DNA from 2 places in the Pantoea agglomerans genome. Region 1 is predicted to be linked to the other one. Evidence: predicted binding sites of a transcription regulator. Region 1 holds the regulator's gene; the other holds the start of a gene.
What was found. Region 1 encodes PurR, which represses purine synthesis genes. Its sites were predicted from a motif close to CANGCAAACGTTTGCNTG; they were not measured.

Region 1 (3,829 bases):
CATCAGCAGCGGCTGTTGTAAACCTGCAGAGACCGCCAGGCTGGCGAGGAAGCAGAGGCCGAGCTGCAGCGTATTTTGCAGCGCGGCGGCTTTACCGGTGGCGTGGGGGAAAGGCAGCAGCGCGTTTGACACCACCACCGGGTAGATCGCGCCGTTCGCCAGCGCCATGCCGCAGAAGGGCAGCAGCAGGGCGATCAGGTTATGGCTGCCGCTGAGCGCCACGCCGAACAGTGACGCCACGCTCAGGCTGTAGAGGGCCAGCAGCCAGGGGAGCAGTTGCGCACCGGCATAGCGGTTAAGCAGCGCGCGGCAGCCGAATCCGCCCAGCAGGAAGGCGATAGTTTGCGGAATATAGCTCAGGCCGATGTCCGCCGGCGTCAGGCCCGCATCGGCGAGAATAAAGGGCGATCCGGTCAGCCAGGCGAAAAAGCTGGCGGAGCAGGCGGCGTAGATCAATACGTTGCCGCTATAGACGCCGGAGCGCAGCAGCGAGAAAAAGCCCGGCTGATCCCCCGTCGCCTTCGCCGTCGGACGGGTGGTGGGCAGACGCAGCGTCACCAGCATCAGCGCGACGCCGGTCAGCGTCAGCACCAGAAAAATTGAACGCCAGTGAAAATGGCTAACCAGCCAGGCGCCCAGCAGCGGTGCCAGCGCCGGGGAAAGCGCTACCAGCGGCATAATGGTGGCGAACACCTTATTGGCGCGCGCGCGCGGATAGCGATCCACCACCAGCGCCTGCCAGCTCACCGCCGCGGCGCAGACGCCGATCGCCTGAATAAAGCGCAGCGCCAGCATCAGCGCCGCGTTTTCCACCAACAGCATGCCGGCGCAGCCGAGCGCGAACAGCCCCAGCCCCATCAGCAGCACCGGTTTTCGACCGATGCGGTCAGAGAGCGGGCCCCAGAAGAGCTGGCCGATGGCAAAGCCTGCCAGGAACAGGCTCATACTGGCGCTGATGATGCCGGGCGAGGTATTGAAGCTCATCTGCATCGCGCCAAAGGCGGGCAGGTACATATCGGTCGCCAGAAAGCCCAGCATACTGAGCAGGGCGAGGTAGGGCATAAATCCTTTTGAGGACAGCATGGTGTTTATCTCATCTTTCGTCAGGCAGGTTGAACGCGGCAAAGTGTAAAAGGGTGCGCCCGCCGCTGTGAAACGTTAATATTTGCAGAGTGCTGTGAAAATTTTTGAAAGGAAAAAGCATGTGGTCTGAATATGCGCTTGAAGTTGTTGATGCCGTCGCGCGCACCGGCAGTTTCAGCGCCGCCGCGCAGGAGCTGCACCGCGTGCCCTCTGCCGTCAGCTATACGGTGCGCCAGCTGGAAAGCTGGCTGGCGGTGCCGCTGTTCGAACGGCAGCATCGCGACGTGGCCCTCACCCCTGCAGGCGAGCATTTCGTGCGTGAAGGACGCGAGGTTATCAAAAAAATGCTCGCCACCCGCAGGCAGTGTCAGCAGCTGGCGAACGGCTGGCGCGGCAAGCTCAGCATCGCGGTTGATTGTATCGTGAAGCTGCCGCGCAGCCGCCAGCTGGTTACTGACTTCTATCGCCACTTTCCCGATATGGAGCTGCATATCAGCTATGAGGTATTTAACGGCGTCTGGGACGCGCTGGCGGACGGGCGCGTCGATGTGGCGATCGGTGCCACCCAGGCGATCCCGGTGGGCGGGCGCTTTTCCTTTCGCGATATGGGCGCGCTGAACTGGCGCTGCGTGGTGGCGCGCCAGCATCCGCTGACGCAGCAGCCGCAGCTCGACGATGACGCACTGCGCGCCTGGCCCTCGCTGGTGCTGGAGGATACCTCGCGCGCGCTGCCGCGCCGCATGACCTGGACGCTGGATAACCAGCGGCGTCTGGTGGTGCCGGACTGGCAGGCGGGGCTGGCCTGCGTGCTGGATGGGTTATGCGTGGCGATGATGCCGGGCCATGTGGCGCGCCCGCTGCTGGATAAGGGGGAGCTGGTTGAGCTGACGCTGCCAACCGCCTTTCCGGAAAGTCCCTGCTGCGTGAGCTGGTCGGAAGCGGGCGCATCGCCGGCGCTCAGCTGGCTGCTCAGCTATCTCGGCGATGCGCAAACGCTCAATCAGGAGTGGTTAAGCGAAGATTAACGGCGGTAGTCGCGGAACGGACCGTCGCCGACTGAACGACGCTCAATCAGCGTGGGATGCACTTCAATGGTCTGCGACACTTCGCGTTTGCTGGTGATGCGATCCAGCAGCATCTCCAGCGCTTTTTCGCCGAGCTGGGCTTTCGGCTGATGCACGGTGGTGAGCGCCGGGGTAAAGTAGCGCGCGTTGCGCACGTTGTCATAGCCGATCACCGAAATATCCTGCGGCACGCGCAGCCCCATCTCGTCGGCAGCGCAGATCGCGCCCATCGCCATAATATCGCCGCCGCAGAAGATCGCCGTCGGGCGCTGCTTCTGCTGCAGGATTTGCTGCATCGCCTGATAGCCCGATTCCGGCTCGAAATCGCCCTGCACGATCCACTCGGGACGCACCGAGATGCCCGCTTCCTCCAGCGCTTTCAAAAATCCCGCATGGCGGCCGCCGCCGGTGTTACGCTCCAGCTGGCCGGGGATCGCGCCGATATCACGATGGCCGCGTTCGATCAGATAGCGGCCCGCCAGATAGCCGCCCTGGAAGGCGTTATCGAGCACGGTATCGGTAAAGTCGCCGCGCGATTCGCCCCAGTCCATCACCACCATCGGAATATTGCGGTTCTCTTCCAGCATCTTCAGCAGATCGTCCGGATACTCGGAGCACATCACCAGCAGGCCGTCGACGCGCTTCTGCGCCATCATTGACAGGTAGGCGCGCTGCTTCTGCAGATCGTTATGGGCGTTACCGAGGATCAGGGTGTAGCCGCGTTCGAAGCAGTGATGCTCGACCGCTTCGATGATTTCCGCAAAATAGGGCGCTTCGCTGGAGGTGGCGAGCAGCCCCAGCGTTTTAGTGTGATTGACCTTCAGGCTGCGCGCCACGGCGCTGGGCGAATAGTGTAATTCCTGAATCGCCTGCCAGACGGCGTTGCGCGTCTCTTCCGCAACGAAGCGCGTTTTGTTGATCACGTGGGAAACGGTGGTGGTGGAGACACCCGCGCGCTTCGCGACATCTTTAATTGTTGCCATTAAAAAGAGACTCCAGGCTTACCAATAACTCACTGATAAGCATAATGTTAAACGTTTGCGTCCGCTAAGCGAGATTTCTGTTAATTCGCTACAGTTTTTGTCGGTGAAATACTCACTGGGCAGGACAAAACAGGGGCTGTTGCGTGCGAACGGCATCAGCGTTGCGTCAGTTGCGCAACAAAGCCGGGGATTCTAACAAGGCTTGCGGGATAAAACGAGATTTTTACCGGTAACTATGGGAAAATCCCTGAAGACCCTGAAAACTGTGTGGATAAGGAGAGGTAATGAGCACTGATTTGAAACTGGCATTGGTGACCACGGGCGCGGCGCTGCTGATGATTGTGGCCTTTAGCTTTACCGCCGTCATGCACTAACGACAGCGATAAAAAAACCGGGAAAATCCCGGTTTTTTTATGGCGTTTAGCGAATGGTTTTCGGCGTCATCATGCGGCGCGCGCCGATATAGTGACGCTGCCAGTAATCGTCTGAAAGCCCGCTGATCTGGATATCTTTTCCGGTGCGCGGCGACTGAATAAATTTACCGTTGCCGAGGTAGACCCCCACGTGATCGGCGGTGCCGCGACCGTTGATACGGAAAAAGACCAGATCGCCTTTCTCCAGCGACTCGCGCTTCACCGGCGCGGCGTCACGCAGGTGATACATTTCGTTGGCAGTGCGCGGAATTCTGAACTTCACCAG
Region 2 (3,829 bases), 1.8 Mb from region 1:
CGCCTGACACCTTGTTGAGCGTCATAGTGCCGGCGCTCATCTGAAACTGCGCGTCGCTGCCGAGCATGCTCTTCGCCGTAGGGATCCACGGCATAATGCCGCCGTTTACCTGCTGGGCCGCCAGCGGCAGCGGCGTCTCTAGACTGTCGATGCGCATATTGTTCAGCTGCAGGCGTCGCGCCTGGAAAGGCAGGGCGTTGCCAGGCGTCAGGTTCGCCAGGTTCACCACGCCGTCGCGCAGCTCGATGCTGCCGAAATTCAGCGGGTCGCTGAACTGCAGCAGGGCGAGCCCGAGATCGACGCGCTTCGCCACCACCGCGGCCGGCTGGCCGTCGTGGCCAAAGCTGAAGTTGTCGAGAATGATGTGCGAGGGCGAGGAGAAGTTATGCTCTATCTTGCTGAGGGAGAGATGCCAGGCGGTTTTATCGCTAACGTAGCGGCTGAACCAGCCTGCGCCCCATTGCGTCTGCAACAGAACGTAGATCACCACCAGGCTCAGCACCAGCAGTAACAGTACCGTAAGAAAAAATTTTCCAAGAAATTTCATTGTATCCATCCCGCCATCTTTCCGGTCAGTGCTTGTTATGCCTGAATTACCGTTGTAGCTCAACAGCCTGGATGTAAATACGAATAAATAGCAGAGGCGGGCCGCAGCCCGCCGGAGAGGTTACTTTTCCTGGGGGAAGATCAGGTTGAGCACGATGGCGGTGATGCCGCCAGCGGCAATGCCGGAAGAGAGCAGGGTCTTCAGCCAGTCAGGCGCGAACTGCAGGATCAGCGGCTGCTGCGATACGCCCAGCCCGACCGCCAGCGACAGGGCGATAATCATAATCGCGCGGCGGTTCAGCGGCTCGCGCGACACGATGCGCACGCCGGACGCGGCAATGGTGCCGAACATCACGATGGTCGCGCCGCCCAGCACCGGTTCCGGAATATGCTGCACGAAACCGCTTACCGCCGGAAACAGACCCAGCACGATCAGCATCAGCGCCACCACAAAGCCGACGTAGCGGCTGGCAACGCCGGTCAGCTGGATCACGCCGTTGTTCTGGCCGAAGCAGGAGTTGGGAAAGGTATTGAACAGCGCAGAGACAAAGGAGTTCAGCCCGTTCGCCAGCACGCCGCCTTTCAGGCGCTGCATATAGAGCGGGCCGCTGACCGGCTGCTCTGACACGTCCGAGGTGGCGGTAATATCGCCGATCGTCTCCAGTGACGTGACCATAAACACCAGCATCAGCGGAAGCAGCAGGTTCCAGTCAAAGCCCAGGCCGTAGTAGAGCGGCGTCGGCACCGCCATCAGCGGCTGGCTGGTCGACGCGACGGTTTGCGGCAGCATATCCATCAGCCAGGCGGCGAGATAGCCGATCGCCATGGCGATAACCAGCGACGCGACGCGCAGCCAGGGGTTGCGCTGGCGGTTGAGCACAATAATCACCGCCAGCACCAGGCCCGCCAGCAGCAGGTTCTTCGGCGCGCCGAAGCTGTGATCGTTCATCGCCGCGAAGCCGCCGCCAATGGAGGTCAGCCCGACCTGAATCAGCGACAGGCCGATAATCATCACCACGATGCCAGAGACCAGCGGCGTAATAATGCGGCGCGCCAGGTGAAGCACGCGCGACAGCAGCATCTCGGTACAGGAGGCGACCATCAGGGTGCCGAACAGCGCCGCCATCATGGTTGGCACGTCGGCGCCGCCGTTTTTCAGCGCCATGCCGCCCATAATCAGGGGGGTAACGAAGTTAAAGCTGGTGCCCTGAATCGACAGCAGGCCCGAGCCGACCGGACCCCAGGTTTTGATTTGCAGCACGGAGGCGACGCCGGAGGCGAACAGCGACATGCTGATAATGTGCTGCGTATCCTGCGCAGGCAGGCCCAGCGCCTGACAAATCAGCAGCGCGGGCGTGATCACCGCCACGAACATCGCCAGCAGATGCTGACCGGCAGCAAACAGCGTTTGCGGCAGCGGCGGGCGATCATCAAGGCGGTAAATCAGCTCGCTCTGGCGCGGCGTTGTCGGTTGATGAAGTGTGGCGTCTGGTTGATTAACGGACATAAAGTGGCTTCCCAATCTGCGAAGAGGGGGATTTTAAACCGCTGCGGGCTGAAAGCAATCGTTTGCCAGCCTTTTGTTGCGCGTGCGCAGGCAAAAGCGCTGCCGGGGCAAACAGAGGAGGATTAAACGTTGGTATAGCGCGCGGTTTCCGGCAGCCAGCGCTCAATCAGCGCCTGTGCCTGTTCAGGGTAGTGCTGGTGGATATGGCGCGCCACGCGCTGCACTTCCGGCACCATCGCCTGATCGCGCAGCAGATCCGCGACCTTGAATTCAGCGTTGCCGGTCTGGCGCGTGCCGAGCAGTTCGCCAGGACCGCGGATCTCCAGATCGTGCTGGGCGATGACGAAGCCGTCGTTGCTGTCGCGCAGCACCTGCAAACGACGCTGCGCGGTTTTGCTCAGCGGCGCTTTATAGAGCAGCACGCAGTGCGATGCCACCGCGCCGCGCCCGACGCGCCCGCGCAGCTGATGCAGCTGCGCCAGGCCCAGGCGTTCCGGGTTTTCAATAATCATCAGGCTGGCGTTAGGCACGTCGACGCCGACTTCAATCACCGTGGTCGCCACCAGCAGCTGCATCTCATTGGCCTTAAAGGCCGCCATCACCGCCTGTTTTTCCGCAGGCTTCATGCGGCCGTGTACCAGACCGATATTCAGGTCGGGCAGCGCGACTTTCAGCGCTTCCCAGCTCGCTTCCGCGGCCTGCGCCTCCAGCAGATCGGACTCTTCGATCAGCGTACAGACCCAGTAAGCCTGGCGACCTTCCTGGCAGGCGTGACGCACGCGCGCGATAATGTCGTCGCGGCGGCTGTCGGGGATTGCAACGGTGGTAACCGGCGTACGGCCTGGCGGCAGTTCGTCGATGGTCGAGGTGTCGAGATCGGCGTAGGCGGTCATCGCCAGGGTACGTGGAATCGGCGTGGCGGTCATAATCAGCTGATGCGGATGAAAGCCCTGCTCTTCGCCTTTCTCCCACAGCGCCAGCCGCTGATGCACGCCGAAACGATGCTGCTCATCAATAATCACCAGCGCCAGGCCGTTGAACTGCACCTGCTCCTGGAACAGCGCATGGGTACCGACCACCATCGCCACCTGGCCGATGGCAATCGCCTCCTGCTGCGCCTGACGCGCTTTGCCTTTCTGCTTGCCAGCCAGCCAGCCGACCTCGATGCCGAGCGGCGCGAACCAGCTGCGGAAGTTATTCGCGTGCTGCTCTGCCAGCAGTTCGGTGGGTGCCATCAGCGCCACCTGCTTGCCGTGCGCAATAACGTCAAGCGCCGCCAGCGCCGCAACCAGGGTTTTACCGGAGCCGACGTCGCCCTGCACCAGGCGCATCATCGGAAAATCGTTGGCCAGATCGCGCTCAATCTCCTGTACCACGCGTTTTTGCGCGTTAGTCGGGGAGAAGGGCAGCGCCGCCAGCAGTTTGTCGCTCAGGGTGTGGCGCGGCGTCATCGGCAGCGCGTAATAGCGCTGCGCCCCGGCGCGCACCGCCAGCATGCTGAGGTTGTGCGCCAGCAGCTCTTCGAGGATCAGGCGACGCTGCGCCGGATGACGGCCGTGCTCCAGCTCGCTCAGGCGCAGGTCCGGCGGCGGGCGATGCAGCGTGCGCAGCGCTTCCGGCAGGCTAATCAGCCCCTGCGCCAGCTCCTGCGGCAGCAGCTCCGCGATCGGCACGCTCTCCAGCAGCGTCAGCGCCTGATCGGTAAGGCTGCGCAGCGTGGCCTGACGAATGCCTTCGGTGGTGGGATAGACCGGCGTCAGGGTCTCTTCCAGCGTG

Region 2: a site for PurR is predicted at 2,105-2,122, ahead of LB453_RS21805 (nucleobase:cation symporter-2 family protein). Genes of this name have one in related genera too.

What each region holds. Positions count from the first base shown of each region.
Region 1 is NZ_CP083809.1:2,187,993-2,191,821, reverse strand. Features, by position in the region: gene punC (purine nucleoside transporter PunC) at 1-1,083, opposite strand, end outside; gene punR (DNA-binding transcriptional activator PunR) at 1,203-2,108, shown strand; gene purR (HTH-type transcriptional repressor PurR) at 2,105-3,130, opposite strand; gene LB453_RS13150 (YnhF family membrane protein) at 3,415-3,504, shown strand; gene LB453_RS13145 (C40 family peptidase) at 3,551-3,829, opposite strand, start outside.
Region 2 is NZ_CP083809.1:4,009,324-4,013,152, reverse strand. Features, by position in the region: gene LB453_RS21810 (AsmA family protein) at 1-547, opposite strand, end outside; gene LB453_RS21805 (nucleobase:cation symporter-2 family protein) at 668-2,053, opposite strand; gene recG (ATP-dependent DNA helicase RecG) at 2,176-3,829, opposite strand, start outside.